3 regions of the Vibrio tarriae genome follow, and region 2 is predicted to be linked to each of the others. Evidence: predicted binding sites of a transcription regulator. Region 2 holds the regulator's gene; each other region holds the start of a gene.

Region 1 (5,280 bases), 1.4 Mb from region 2:
CGCGCGTGTCATGCTTTGCGTCCTGAAGGTATCGAGTGGCCGGAAAATGATGATGGCTTTACCAGCTTTAAACTGGAACATCTTTCTGTTGCCAACGGCATTGAGCACAGCAACGCGCACGATGCGATGGCCGATGTGATTGCCACCATTGAACTGGCGAAAAAAGTCAAAGCCGCGCAGCCGAAATTGTTCGACTACTTCTTCACTATGCGCCACAAACGCAAGCTGACAGAACTGATTGATATTGTGAACCAAACTCCGCTGATGCATGTTTCTGGCATGCTTGGGCGTGAGCGCCACTACACTAGCTGGATTGTGCCGATTGCTTGGCATCCGACCAATCAAAATGCGGTGATTGTGGTGGATTTGGGTAAAGACCCTCAGCCGCTAATGGATCTCGATGCCGAAACGCTGCAAGCGCGTCTCTATACGCGGCATGAAGACCTAGCGCCGGATGAGCGACCAGTACCCGTGAAATTGGTGCATCTCAATAAATGCCCCATTCTGGCTCCGGCTAAAACCTTGACCGCAGAAAATGCACAAAAGATTGGTATTGACCGCGAACAGTGTCTCGCGCACTTGAATGTGATTCGTCAACACCCCGAGATTCGTGAAAAGCTGGTGACTGTATTTAGCCAAGAGCGCGAATTTAACCAAGAGAGTGATGTGGATAGCCAACTCTATGCCGGCTTTTTCTCCCCAGCCGATCGCGCGGCAATGGAGATCATCCGCACTACTGCACCGGAGAATCTGGGCAGCTTAGCGATCCGGGTGGCCGATAAGCGCATTGAACCACTGCTGTTTCGTTATCGTGCGCGCCATTATCCCCATACCTTAACCGATGCCGAGCAACGCCGCTGGGCAGCGCATTGCCGTGACTATTTCGAGCGCAATCTAGAAGGTTATATGTTGAATTTGGAAAATCTGGTGCATGAACATCAAGCTGATCCAAAGAAAATGGCGATTTTAAAATCCGTCTACCATTACGTGGAAAAACTCGCTTGCTAACATCGTTTATTTTTACTTGCTGATTTTATTGATGATAAAAAAAATAGCTCAATACTGTGTCTCCATGGGACTGATTTTTCTCTGTCTGTTGGCGGGCATCAACTTACAAACTTGGTTAGGCATTGCTATTCCCGGCAGCATTATTGGGTTACTGATCCTATTTGGCCTGATGGCCAGCGGTTTAGTGCCTGTCGAATGGGTCAAGCCCAGTGCCACCCTGTTTATTCGTTACATGATTTTACTGTTCGTCCCTATCAGTGTCGGCTTGATGGTGCACTTCGATACGCTACTGGCAAACCTCGCCCCGATCCTCGCTAGCGCTATCGGCGGTACCTTAATTGTCATGGTGACACTGGGACTGATACTGGATCGAATGCTCAAGAAGGGGAAAAAGTCATGTGGCTGATCATCACACTTGGGGTATTTTTCGTCGCCCGTTGGGTGGCTCAAAAATGCAATACCCCACTGGCCAATCCGCTTCTGATCAGTATTGGCATACTTATTCCACTGCTGACTTACCTCAAAGTACCTTTTGAGACTTACTACGCTGATAATCAGTGGTTGAGTTATCTACTCCAACCAGCGGTTGTTGCTTTGGCTTATCCACTTTATGAGCAGTTGCCACAAATTCGTGCCAACTGGCGAATTATCGCTTTGGCTTGTGGCGTGGGCAGTGTGATGTCGATGATCACCGCCAGTTTGATAGCCGTAAACATGGGGGCAGATATAGAGCTGATTGCCGCCTTGATGGGAAAATCAGTGACAACGCCGATCGCGATGGAAGTGGCGCGCCAGTTGGGCGGCGAGCCCGCGATTGCTGCGATTTTGGTACTACTCGTCGGGCTATTTGGTGCCATTCTTGCCTACCCGATTTACAAACTGCTCAATATTACTCATCCCATCGCCAAAGGGCTGACCATGGGTACGGTATCCCATGCCCTCGGCACAGCCACGTGCGCTGAGAAAGATCCTCGCGACGCCGCGTTCAGCTCACTAGCCCTTGTCGTGTGTGGTGTTATCACATCTGTCTTAGCGCCAAGTCTGTTTGCTTTCGCACTTTGGCTTCAATAATTTCATTTCGAGTGGCGTCACATCTCATACGCTTGCAATCGTTATCATGTGTGACGTCACTCTAATAATGAAACATAAAAATAAATTACATAACTTAATGTGACGCCTATCACCTTATAAAATCTCGCATTACCTAAAATAGGATTCCATGCAATGAAAAGGAATCACTATGAGAAACCGTATTGAACAAGCATTACAACAAATGCCTGCTTCTTTTGCCCCATATTTACGTGAATTGGTGTTGGCCAAGGATTTCGATGCCACTTTCTCTGCCGAGCAGTATCAGCAGCTTTTGACCCTTTCGGGTCTGGAAGATGCCGATTTGCGCGTCGCGCTGTTACCTATCGCTGCCGCTTACTCGTATGCCCCAATCTCTGAATTTTATGTCGGTGCGATTGTACGTGGCATCTCCGGCCGCCTCTATCTTGGCGCCAATATGGAATTTACTGGTGCGCAGCTTGGGCAAACCGTACATGCTGAACAGTGCGCCATTAGCCATGCGTGGATGAAAGGTGAAAAAGGGGTGCCAGACATCACCATCAACTTTAGCCCTTGCGGCCATTGCCGCCAGTTTATGAATGAACTGACCACCGCGTCTTCGCTGAAAATTCAACTGCCCAAGCGTGCTGCCAAAACTTTGCAAGAGTACCTCCCTGAGTCGTTTGGCCCTGCCGATCTCGGCATTGATTCTGGCCTGATGAGCCCAGTCAATCATGGTAAAACCAGTGACGATGATGAAGAGCTTATCCAGCAAGCCCTGCGCGCGATGAACATCAGCCACTCGCCTTATACCCAAAACTTCAGTGGTGTGGCACTGAAAATGCGCAGTGGTGCGATTTACCTTGGCGCGTATGCCGAAAATGCAGCATTTAACCCAAGTTTGCCACCGCTACAAGTTGCCTTAGCACAAGCGATGATGATGGGTGAATCATTCGAGGATATTGAAGCCGCCGCTCTGGTAGAGAGTGCAACCGGCAAAATCAGCCATCTTGCCGATACTCAAGCAACGCTGGAAGTGATCAATCCCGATATCCCACTTTCTTATCTCTCACTGTAAACCGAATGAAGAGGCCATTGGCCTCTTCACTTTTTGGTACTAGCTCTCTTAGTCCACATCTTGCTAAAGATGTCGCGCGCACACTTTTCCATCACCTACCATGACGTTCTGAATAAAGCCTGATAACTTGCGCTTTTTACACGTATCTCTCGCAAGCTATGTTTGAACAAATCATTGCCATTCTCTTTCCTGTGATGAGCTTAGTCTTGATTGGCTATTTGATTGGTCTCTGGCTCAAACCCGATTTTCGCCCGATCAATCGCATCAATATGGAGGCCTTTGTGCCTGCGTTGGTGTTTTCTTCACTGGTCAACATGCCACTGGATACGCAGCAAACACCTCTGTTGCTTGCCGCTCTTGTCGCGGTATTGCTGCCCGGTATTTTAATGCTCTTGATATGTCGTTTGGGTCGTTGGTCATTTAAAACATGGGCTCCACTGCACATGTTTCGCAATAGCGGTAATTTAGCGATTCCTCTGTTTACTTATACGTTTGGCGAAACCGCGCTCCCCTCTGCCGTATTGCTGTTTGTGGTTTCTATGTGTCTGCACATTAGCTTAGGGGTAGCCATGCTGAGCAAAGGTAGCGTGTTAAAAACCGTACTCAGCGCTCCGGTCTTTTTAGCATCCTCACTGGCTTTACTGCTCAATCTAAGCGGAGTCTCTATCTGGTCCCCCTTGTACAACGCCACTGCTTTACTTGGGCAAGCCGCCGTTCCTGTGATGCTGCTTTCACTCGGCTCACAAATGATCAACCTGCGCTTAGCCGGACTCAAAGTTGGCCTTGTTTCAACGGCACAATCTCTGCTCACCGGAGCCTGCGCGTTTGCGCTGATTTACTTTTTCATTCCACTGCCTCCCTTACAACTGCAAATGATGGTGCTGTTTACCATGTTGCCCCCCGCAGTGATGAATTATCTGTTCGCCGAGCGTTATCACATCGAGCCTACTCAGGTTGCGGCTATGGTGTTGTTTGGTAATTTCTTCAGCTTATTAAGCCTGCCCATATTACTGTTTATCGCTCTTTCACTCTGATCCTGTTCGCCATAAAACTGTCATAAACTTGACCCGAATACGGGGTAATCTGACTGGCTACAGCGGGAAGCAAACGTTTTCTTTTGTGCTTTGTTCCAGTATCATGGCCGCTGTTTTTTGCTAATGTTGACTGAATGACTATAAGGATTGTCTATGTTTGGGACAGCGACTCGGGATAACGCAACGCGAGTACTTTTGCTTGGCTCTGGTGAACTTGGTAAGGAAGTCGCGATTGAGTGTCAGCGCCTTGGCCTCGAAGTCATCGCCTGTGATCGTTACGCTGATGCGCCTGCCATGCAGGTCGCCCATCGCAGCCACGTGTTTGATATGCTCGATGCCGATGCACTACAACAAGTGATTGATTTAGAAAAGCCACATTTCGTGGTTCCAGAAATTGAAGCGATTGCTACCAGCAAGTTAGTGGAGTTAGAAGCGCAAGGCTTAAACGTTGTACCTACCGCCAATGCAACTCGACTCACCATGAACCGTGAAGGCATTCGCCGTTTAGCCGCCGAAGAGTTAGGGCTGCCCACTTCCGCGTATCAATTCGCAGACAGCTATGAGAGCTTTGCCGCGGCAGTAGAAACCATTGGTTTACCTTGTGTCTGTAAGCCTGTGATGAGTTCATCGGGCAAAGGCCAAAGTGTTATTCGCACACCAGAGCAGATTGAAGCGGCTTGGCAATACGCTCAACAAGGTGGACGCAGTGGCGCTGGCCGAGTGATTGTGGAAGGCTTCGTGGATTTTGATTACGAAATCACACTGCTGACCGTACGCGCTGTGGATGGCGTCCATTTCTGCGCTCCAATTGGCCATCGCCAAGAAGATGGCGATTACCGCGAGTCATGGCAACCACAAGTGATGTCAGAAAATGCCATTAAAGCGGCTGAATATGTGGCAGAACAGGTGGTTAACGCGCTTGGTGGTTATGGATTGTTTGGGGTTGAACTGTTTGTGAAAGGTGACAAGGTCATCTTCAATGAAGTTTCCCCTCGCCCACACGATACCGGAATGGTGACGCTCATTTCTCAAGAGCTCTCTGAATTCGCTTTGCATGTGCGCGCGTTTACCGGTCTACCGATTGGTCAAATCGTGCAATATGGCCCATCA
Region 2 (5,280 bases):
AGTCATACAAAAGAACCGTCATAAAAAAGCGCCATCATAAAATAAAGAGGTATTTATGATCATTCCATGGCAAGAGATTGCGCCAGACACACTCGACAATTTGATCCGTGAATTTGTGCTGCGTGAAGGCACCGACTATGGCGATATTGAAGTCTCGCTAGAAGAGAAAATTGCTCAGGTACGTACTCAATTACAATCTGGACAAGCTGTGATCGTCTATTCAGAATTGCATGAAACCGTGGATATTAAATGCCATCCGTTTTAGCCATGCCGTGACGACAGCATTTTCCGTGCTATAGTCATTTTTCGGAAGGTGTCTAAGTTAGCACCAAAATCAAGGACTTAAAGGACAAGGTTTGTCATGTCAGCCAAACATCCGATTATTGCGGTGACCGGTTCTTCCGGCGCCGGTACCACCACCACCTCAGAAGCCTTTCGCAAGATGTTCAATATGATGAACATCAAACCCGCTTGGGTGGAAGGAGACAGTTTCCACCGTTTTACTCGCCCAGAAATGGATGTGGAAATCCGCAAAGCGCGTGAGCAAGGCCGCCATATCAGCTACTTTGGCCCGCAAGCCAACGATTTCCCTACACTGGAAGAATTCTTCCGCCAATATGGAAAAGTAGGCACCGGCCAAGTACGCCGCTACTTGCACACCTTTGATGAAGCGGTGCCGTATAACCAGATGCCAGGTACATTTACCCCTTGGCAATCACTGCCTGAAAACTCCGATGTGCTGTTTTATGAAGGCTTGCACGGCGGCGTCGTTGATGGCGATGTTAATGTCGCGCAACACGTCGATTTTTTGATTGGCATGGTACCTATCGTTAACCTTGAGTGGATCCAAAAATACGTGCGCGACACGCGCGATCGCGGCCATTCACGCGAAGCGGTGATGGATTCGATTGTTCGCTCAATGGACGACTACCTTAAATTCATCACCCCGCAATTTTCGCGCACCCACATCAACTTTCAACGTGTGCCTACGGTCGATACTTCGAACCCACTCAATGCCAAAGGCATTCCAACGCTGGATGAGAGTTTTGTGGTGATCCGTTTTCGTGGCATCAAAAACGTCGATTTCCCGTACTTGCTGGCGATGATTGATGGCTCGTTTATGTCACGCCACAACACCATTGTCGTCCCCGGCGGTAAAATGAGTTTTGCGATGGATTTGATTGTGCGCCCGCTGCTGCAACAACTGATCGAAACGGGAAAAATTGGCTAGATCCGACCAGTGATGAATGCTTACTTTTCATACCGTGATCATGTGCACAGTTTTGCGTAGCAAATCGGACTACTGACACGATTAAAATCAAGAAATCGATTTCGAAAAAGGATACTATTCTTAACCGAAACACAAGATAGCTTGCAGCCTTGGGTAACACCTCTTATTCTAGTAAGCCCAATTGAGGCTTCGCTAAAATATGGATAGCGGCAAGCGTACCCTGCAGAGGAAGTGAGATTATTATGGTTCTAGGTAAACCTCAAACCGATCCAACACTAGAGTGGTTTCTTTCACATTGTCACATTCATAAGTACCCATCAAAAAGCACGCTGATCCACGCGGGTGAGAAGGCGGAAACGCTGTATTACATCGTAAAAGGTTCAGTTGCGGTACTGATCAAAGATGAAGAAGGTAAAGAGATGATTCTCTCTTACCTGAACCAAGGTGATTTCATCGGTGAACTCGGCCTGTTTGAAGAAGGTCAAGAGCGTACCGCTTGGGTTCGTGCCAAAACACCGTGTGAAGTGGCTGAAATCTCATTTAAGAAATTCCGTCAGTTAATCCAAGTTAACCCAGACATTTTGATGCGCCTTTCAGGTCAAATGGCTCGTCGTCTGCAAGTGACCAGCCAGAAAGTTGGCGACCTTGCGTTCCTAGACGTAACTGGCCGTATCGCACAGACTCTGCTGAATCTTGCACGTCAGCCAGATGCGATGACTCACCCTGATGGCATGCAAATCAAGATCACTCGCCAAGAGATCGGTCAAATTGTTGGCTGTTCTCGCGAAACCGTTGGCCGCATCCTGAAGATGCTGGAAGAGCAGAATCTGATCTCTGCCCACGGTAAAACCATCGTGGTTTACGGCACTCGCTAAGCATTTCCGATAAAAAATAGCCACCCTGCGGTGGCTATTTTTATTTGTACGATGCGCTAGATTTAACGGTTCGTGCTTTCAAAAATCTTATCCGCCGAAGCTTCGACAAATCCGGGATAGAGCTGACCATTGGCCATAGGGTAGCGTTTGGCAAACTCATAAAAGCCACCGGGGATCATCTCCGCGCCTTCGTTAAAACGCACTAACACTTTATCAGCCATGGTCGAAGACTGTTCGAGCAAGACTTCTGGTGAGCCTTTTACTTCCCCACCCGATTCATTGATGCTAAAGCCATGTTGGCGCAGATGGTCATTGACCTGTTTCACTTCATGCAGCGCATTGAGCTGATTCACGCTGACTGTAAAGTGGTTTGCACCATAACCATGCGCCGCAAGCCAAGCGGCATACTCACTCTCTTTCGCCAAAGTAAGATAGTCGGCATGGCTTAAGCTCCATAAGCGACCGCCATACAAAAAAGCCTCACTGGCTAATGCTTGCGGCTTAACTTGTGCCACCAGCTTTTCAACAATCGCTTGCAGCTCAGATGAACACTCTTCCACTTTCAGCTCACTAATGAAAACCTTAGGCTGCAAAGGATCGGGATGTTCAAAATGCTTAGCAAAGAGTTTTTTACTTTTGAACTCATACTCACCACACGCTTGGTAGCCGAGTGCCAGAAACGGTTTAGCCAGCGTCTCTAACCCCAGTGGCGCCAAATTAAATGTGCGCAGCGCAATATGGTCATTAATCAGCGGCTCATCTTCTTGCAGGAGTTGATGTACTCTGTCTGCCGATGGGCAGAGGCGCTCAATATAATCATTCCAGAGCGATTGAAATAAAGCTGTTGGCGTCATAACGCCTCCTTGTTGATCCTATGAAACGCAAACGGACTAGGGTTAGACGCCGTGTAATTTATCCAGCGCTAACACGATAAAGCTTTCAACCTGTGACGAAAAAAGTGCCTACTTGGCTGCGCAGGCACAAAATAAATTATGATTAGAGTTCAACTCCCGGGCTCAAGGTAGCAGGAAGCAGCGTTGTCTCCCCCTCCATTGAAGCCATCGGATAAGCGCAATAGTCGGCGGCATAGAAGGCACTAGGACGTAAGTTGCCCGATGCTCCTGGGCCACCAAATGGCGCATCTCCACTGGCTCCGGTTAATTGGCGGTTACGATTGACGATGCCCGCACGAATATGTTCGACAAAGTAATCCCACTCGCCATCATCCGTCGAGACGAGTCCGGCGGATAAGCCAAAGCGGGTATCATTGGCAAGCTCTACCGCTTGCGCCAAAGTCTGGTAACGCACCACTTGCAGCAAAGGCCCGAAATACTCATCATCCGGTAAGCGCTCAATCGCCGTCACATCGATGATGGCCGGAGTGATAAACGCCGCATGCAAGGCGCGAGCTTCAAGTAGACTTTTTCCGCCTAGCGCTTGTAGATCTGCTTGCGCCTTGAGGATCACTTGTGCTGCCGCTTCAGAAACTAACGGTCCCATAAAGGGTGCGGGCTCAGCAAAGGGCTGATCAATACGCAGCTTGGCCGTTACGGAAACCAGTTTATCGAGCAGTGCATCGCCTTTCGTCCCGATTGGCACATACAAGCGACGCGCACAGGTGCAGCGTTGACCACTGCTGATAAACGCCGATTGAATAATGGTATAAACCGTGGCATCCAGATCGCCATAGTGCTCTGAAATCACCATAGGGTTATTGCCGCCCATTTCCAGCGCCAGCATTTTGTCCGGCTGACCTGCAAATTGGCGATGCAGCAGATGTCCAGTATTGGCACTCCCCGTAAACAGCAAACCATCAATCCCGCGTGATTGCGCTAGCGCAATCCCCGTCTCTTTTGAGCCTTGAACCAGATTGATGACACCAGCAGGTAAGCCAGCCTGTTGCCATAACTGCATCAAAACTTCGCCAGTCCACGGAGTTTGCTCAGAAGGCTTAAACACCACGGTATTGCCCGCCAGCAGCGCAGGCACTATGTGTCCATTCGGTAAATGGCCGGGGAAGTTATACGGCCCAAACACCGCCATCACACCCAACGGTCGATGGCGCAATACCAGCTGATTGCCCGCAGCTTCACGCACCGTTTCACCAGTACGTTCATGATAAGCACGAATCGAAATTGCGATTTTTCCGGCAATTGAAGCCGCTTCCGTGCGCGTTTCCCACAAAGGCTTGCCCGTCTCTTTAGCAATCACTTGCGCAATCTGTTCGCTGTTGGCTTTCACCAATTCCGCAAAGGCCAACACCTTCTGTTCACGCTCAGCAAAGGGGCGTTTTTTCCAGTCGAGAAAAGCGCGGCGAGCGGCCTTCACCGCCGCGTCGACTTGCTCGCCACTAGCGCTGTAGCCTTGCCATAAAAGCTCATGGCTATAAGGCGTATGTGATTGTAGTTTTTCACCGGTCCCCGCAACCCATTCACCGGCTATCCAATGTGTCATGGCTATCCCCTACTGCGCCAAAATCCGTAAATAATCCCCCGTGCTCACTTCTAACGCCGCAGCCACTTTGGGGGAGATGATCACCGCGTTATCTTCTTGGCTGTATGCGGCTTTGGCCGCCGTAGCACGGAAGTTCTCAAACGAGGTGTTACACATAATGAAATTCTGCGAGCTCGAATGCTCTGCCACTTCAACAATGGCGCGTACTGAGTGGCGCACCGATTCGATGTTGTTCAGCTCACATTCCACGGTTGGGCCCGCATCAAAAATGTCGACGTAATTGCGACAGGTGAAACCCTCTTTCTCAAGCAATACCAAGGCAGGTCGCGTATTTTCATGAACCTGACCAATCACCGCTTGCGCTTCTTTGCTCAGCAAGTTGACGTAAATGGGCAGCTTTGGCATCAAGTCAGCGATAAAGCCTTTTTTGCCAATTCCAGTCAGATAATCGGCCAAAGTGAAATCAATCGAGAAAAAGTGCTCTTGTAGCCACTTCCAGAATGGTGAATTGCCATCGGCATCAGAAACGCCGCGCATCTCAGCGAAAATGGTTTTGGAAAAACGGTGTGAGTGTTCCGCCATCATCAAAAAACGGCATTTCGACATCAAACGACCATTTAAGCCTTGGCGATACTGTGGGCGCAAAAACAGAGTGCAGATTTCACTGCATCCGGTGTAGTTGTTACCAAACGTCAGCAACTTCACTACATTGTTGACACC
Region 3 (5,280 bases), on a different replicon from region 2:
CACTTCGAGTTCGCCTTGGTTAAACATTTTCCAACCATATTGGCTCAAAATGCTCGCCAGCAGCTCGGTATCTTGTGCTAAATGAGCATGACGCAGCGCTTGATGAGGTGCTGCGGCTTCTAACCACGCTTTGGCGGCAGCGCGTTGCAAATCTTGTTCTTGCTGCGGAATGCGCGCTTGACGTTGGTGCGCTAAAAACTCAGCAAACAGATTGTGGAAGCGATACCAGTTGGTTTCCCCTTCCAGCGGTGAGATAAATAGCCCGAAGCGGTTAAGTGACTCAATCATCGCCAGAGCATCGTCACGCCCTGTTAAGCTGCTGACTAACGCATCGTCAAAATGGTCGAGTACCGAGCACTGCATCAAGAAATAGCGAGTTTCATCGTCGAGTAGATCAAACACTTCTTCGACCAGATAATCCCAAAGATGCGCATGATTAAAGTGCGAAACTGATTCTATGGTTTGAGCGAGCGTGCGGTGCTGATGCTGCGCTTGGAGAGCGATGAGCTGCATCGCAGAAGGCCAACCTTCCACATAATCGCGTAGGTGATTGGCGGTCAGCGTATCAATCCCATCGGAAACGCGTTGGTTGAAAAAGCGCGTCGTCTCTTCGGTATCAAACGCCAAAAGCTCATTGCCGATCTCAATCATTAAATCACGCACGCGCAGGTTAGCCGTACCCAAAGGAGGAGTTGAACGGCTCGTTACCACCAAGGTTAAGTTATCGGGCATGTGCTTTAAAAAAAAGCGCATTGCTTCGTGGATGGCTTCATCATGGATCAGATGATAATCGTCCAGCACCACATAGCACTCGCCGTGGTAGTCAGCCATCTCGGCAAACACCTCACTAAACAGCGAATGTGATGACGAAAACTGACGCTTTTCTGCCAATTTCTGCGCATTGGGGCAGGCGTTATGGGTTGCTTTATTAATCGCTTGCAGCAGGTAGTTCATAAAGCGGAACGGATCGTTATCGCTATCATCAATGCTGTACCAACCCAGATTCGGCTTATCGGCAAGCCACTGCGCTGCCATAGTGGTTTTGCCATAGCCAGCGGGGGAACGAAACAGCACCAATTTATAACAAGTGGCGTGTTGCAATAAATCCAGCACACGGGGGCGGACGATGGCGTTATGCAAACGTCCTGGGCGAGTCAGTTTCGAAGGGATCCACATCTTCTTTCTCTCGTCTATTTCAGTCAGAGCCTCATGCTCTTTTAACTTGAAACGCAAGTTCCAAGCCTATGGCAGAGGTGAATACGCGAGGCGTATCACACTCAGATGGACGAATGTTACTTGAAGTTATTCGGTGCGTTTATTGATCCATACTGACTTTTCTGTGCTCTTCACGTTTCGATACTCATTACGCCCTATATTTGTGATGATTATCACTAATCAATCTTTCTTTGGCTGACGATATTGCTCTTGCCTCTACGTTATTGAGTGAAAAATGGGTAACGAAAGCGAATTTATTGTGATCTATTTAGCAGAGTGGACAAATGTTCAACCTCTTGTTTTCCGAACCTTCATAAAGCCTAGCTATGGTTAATCGGCAGGTGGTGTGATCCGAATCACTGCTATCTCTGGCTGAACCGAGCATTGATGAGAGCTAGATCACTCACTACCGGACTCCTGTGCCTCTACGCCTTGGCTCCTCCTCCCAATGTATGAGAAAAGTGGGAGGATGTTTTGCCAAAGTCGTAGAGGCAGGATAGGGCTCAGATGGATTAGAACCAAACAGTGAGAGTTCACAATGAAACCTACTCAACAGAAACAGTTTGACAAGAAGTTGTTCCAAGAAAATGTGAAGCGTCATTTGACCGCAACTTATGCCACAACAGTAGAGCACGCTTCGGCGCGTGCTTGGTATTTGGCGATGGGACGTGCCCTTGCTGAATTTACGACGTTTGATTTGCTGGAAACCGAACAGGATGAACGCATTCTCAATAGCAAAAGCCTGAACTACCTATCGCTGGAGTTTTTGATTGGCCGCTTAACGGGCAACAACTTGATCAGCATGGGTGTGTATGAAGCCGTAGGGCAAGCGATGGAAGAGCTTGGCCAGAACTTGAGTGACTTGCTGGAAGAAGAGCGCGACCCATCATTAGGTAACGGTGGTTTAGGCCGTCTTGCCGCCTGTTTTATGGATTCTTGCGCGGCGCAAGAATATCCGACCGTGGGTTACGGTCTGCATTACGAATATGGTCTGTTTAAACAGTCTTTTGAAGAAGGCCGTCAAAAAGAAGCGCCGGATGCATGGTGTGGAGTCGAAGGCTACCCGTGGGAAGTAGCGCGTCCTGAGCTGAAGCAGGAAATTGGCTTCTACGGCCACGTTGAAGTCGTCAATGAAAATGGCAAAGAGCGTCGTCGTTGGGTACCGGGCATGCTGGTGCAAGCGATGCCGTGGGATCTGCCGATTGTCGGCTACCAAAGTGATACGGTTTACCCGCTGCGTTTGTGGGAATGTCGCGCGATTGCGCCTTTCTCGCTAGAAAGTTTCAATAACGGTAACTACTTTGAAGCGCAGCATGCGCTGATCGATGCTGGCAACATCACCAAAGTTTTGTATCCAAACGACAACCACGAAAAAGGCAAAACCCTGCGTTTGATGCAGCAGTATTTCCACAGTGCAGCGTCGGTGCGCGATATTCTTCGTCGTCATGAGGCGGCAGGACACGCGTTGGCGGATCTGCCGAAATACGAAACCATTCAGCTTAACGATACGCACCCAACCATCGCCATTCCTGAGCTGATGCGCATTCTGATCGATGAAAAGCTGATGTCGTGGGAAGCGGCGTGGGCGATCTGTTCGCACACTTTTGCTTACACCAACCACACTCTGCTGCCAGAAGCGCTGGAAACGTGGAGTGAGTCACTGATCCAACGCCTGCTGCCACGTCACATGGAGATCATCTACGAGATCAACCACCGTTTCTTGCAACAAGTGCGTGCCAAATGGCCGGGTGATGTGGCGAAACAGCAAAAGCTCTCGATCATCGAAGAAGGCTTCCACCGCATGGTGCGCATGGCCAACCTGTGTGTGGTCGGCTCTTATGCGGTGAACGGCGTAGCGGCGCTGCACTCAGAATTGGTGAAGCGTGACCTGTTCCCTGAATTTGTTGAGCTCTATCCGGGCAAAATCCAGAACGTGACCAACGGTATCACGCCACGTCGCTGGCTGAAGTTCTGTAACCCTGGTTTATCGGCGCTGATTTCAGAGAAGATTGGCCATGAGTGGCCTGCGAAGCTGGATCAACTGACCAAAGTGGCGCAGTACGCCGAAGATGCGGCGTTCCAAAAACGCTTTATGGAAGTGAAAAAAGCCAACAAAGCGCGTCTGGCTGAGTGGGTGAAAGATCACATGGGCATCGAGCTCGATACCAATGCGATTTTTGATGTGCAGATCAAACGTCTGCATGAGTACAAGCGTCAGCACCTCAATATGCTGCACATTTTGTCGCTCTATCACCGTCTCATCAATGATCCAAGCTTTGACATGCATCCACGTGTGGTGTTCTTCGCGGCAAAAGCGGCGCCGGGCTACCACTTGGCGAAAGAGATCATCTACGCCATCAACATGATCGCGCAGAAAGTCAATAACGATCCGCGGGTCGGCAACAAGCTGAAAGTGGTATTCATCCCTGACTATCGCGTCAGCATGGCCGAAATCATCATTCCAGCGGCAGATGTGTCTGAGCAGATCTCAACCGCAGGTAAAGAAGCATCCGGTACTGGCAACATGAAGATGGCGCTCAATGGTGCTCTGACCATAGGTACGATGGACGGCGCGAACGTCGAAATTCGTGAAGAAGTGGGCGATGACAACATCTACATCTTCGGTTTGGAAGTGGATGGCGTGGAAGCACTGAAAGCGCGTGGTTATAACCCATACGATTTCTATCATGCCGATCCGCTCCTCAAAGCATCGCTGGATCTGCTGGTGGGTGAAGAGTTTACGCCGGGTGCTCCGGGCAAACTGCGCGCGACCTATGACAGCTTGCTCGATGGTGGTGACCCATATCTGGTGCTGGCAGATTTCGCCTCTTACGTGAAAGCGCATGAAGCGATCGATAAACAGTATCGTGACCAAGCGGGCTGGGCGAAAAAAGCCATCCTCAATACCGCGTTAGTGGGCAAATTCAGCTCCGACCGCAGTATCCGCGACTACGTGAATAACATTTGGAAACTGAGCGCTGTACAGCGTTAAGCCCCTTTGGTGAGTCAGACCCCTCTGGCTCACCTTTTTTACATACCCTACACGGAAGGGGAAAGCAGTCCCTTCGGAGAGAGCGATGAATCAAGACAATGCATTAAAACAAGTCGCTGCAATGGCAAAAATTGCCGATCGATATGTCAGCGCGTGGGGCAGTGAAGCTCAAGTGGAAGATGACACGATCCGTCGTCTTTTGGCGTCTCTTGGCTATGACACCAGTAGCGATGAAGCCTTGCTGCAATCGGCAGAGAAGAAACACAAAAAAGATGTGGTGGATCCGGTACTCGTTGTACATCAAGGTTCGGCGATCGAAGTCCCGCTCTACCTTGGCGTGAGTGCGCGCGAAAGCGAATTTGATTGGCGCTTGCAGACCGAGCAAGGCGAGGTGCTGGAAGGCTATCTGCAATCACAAATTGTACGTGATGAACGTGCCGAAGGCGGCCCACTGGTGTTTGCTCTGCCGAATGATCTGCCGCTCGGTTATCACACCTTATTGATTGCCCGTAAGCGTCGCAAAGCACCTTACGAAATGACACTGATTGTGACGCCACAAGCTTGCTACAAGCAACCAGCCTTGGCACAAGGCAAAAAGCTGTGGGGACCGAGCGTTCAACTATATACCCTGCGTACTCAGCACAACTGGGGCATGGGAGACTTTGGTGATTTGAAACAGCTCGTGGCGGATATTGCATCACGCGGCGGCGATTTTGTTGGCTTAAACCCGATCCATGCGCTGTTTCCAGCCAACCCAGAGGGCGCAAGTCCGTACAGCCCATCCTCTCGCCGTTGGCTCAACATTCTGTACATTGATGTCAGCTCAGTGCCTGAGTTTGCACTCAGTGCCGAAGCACAGCAAAAAGTGGGGAGTCCAGAGTTCCAGCTGCGCCTGCAAAAAGTGCGTGATGCCCATTGGGTAAACTACAGCGAAGTGGCTGAGCTTAAAATGAGCGTATTACCGCTGTTGTTTGCCGAATTTAAAAAACGTCATCTGGATAAGCATTCTGATCGTGCTCATGCTTTCTTGAATTTCGTGGAACAGGGCGGTGAGAGCTTACTGCATCAAGCGG

What was found. The regulator CRP, encoded in region 2, controls carbon source genes, mostly activating them, when cyclic AMP is high. The targets are predictions, from matches to a motif close to TGTGANNNNNNTCACA.
Region 1: a site for CRP is predicted at 2,129-2,144, ahead of cdd (cytidine deaminase). Genes of this name have one in related genera too.
Region 3: a site for CRP is predicted at 1,604-1,619, ahead of CEQ48_RS02790 (glycogen/starch/alpha-glucan phosphorylase). Genes of this name have one in related genera too.

The regions. Positions count from the first base shown of each region.
Region 1 covers NZ_CP022353.1:1,527,371-1,532,650, forward strand. The annotation lists gene sbcB (exodeoxyribonuclease I) at 1-1,008, shown strand, start outside; gene CEQ48_RS12605 (CidA/LrgA family protein) at 1,040-1,414, shown strand; gene CEQ48_RS12610 (LrgB family protein) at 1,405-2,079, shown strand; gene cdd (cytidine deaminase) at 2,249-3,136, shown strand; gene CEQ48_RS12620 (AEC family transporter) at 3,295-4,170, shown strand; gene purT (phosphoribosylglycinamide formyltransferase 2) at 4,324-5,280, shown strand, end outside.
Region 2 covers NZ_CP022353.1:102,278-107,557, reverse strand. The annotation lists gene CEQ48_RS05960 (YheU family protein) at 56-265, shown strand; gene CEQ48_RS05955 (phosphoribulokinase) at 362-1,231, shown strand; gene crp (cAMP-activated global transcriptional regulator CRP) at 1,474-2,106, shown strand; gene CEQ48_RS05945 (DUF1338 domain-containing protein) at 2,169-2,960, opposite strand; gene astD (succinylglutamate-semialdehyde dehydrogenase) at 3,103-4,560, opposite strand; gene astA (arginine N-succinyltransferase) at 4,570-5,280, opposite strand, start outside.
Region 3 covers NZ_CP022352.1:497,599-502,878, reverse strand. The annotation lists gene malT (HTH-type transcriptional regulator MalT) at 1-1,176, opposite strand, end outside; gene CEQ48_RS02790 (glycogen/starch/alpha-glucan phosphorylase) at 1,754-4,207, shown strand; gene malQ (4-alpha-glucanotransferase) at 4,293-5,280, shown strand, end outside.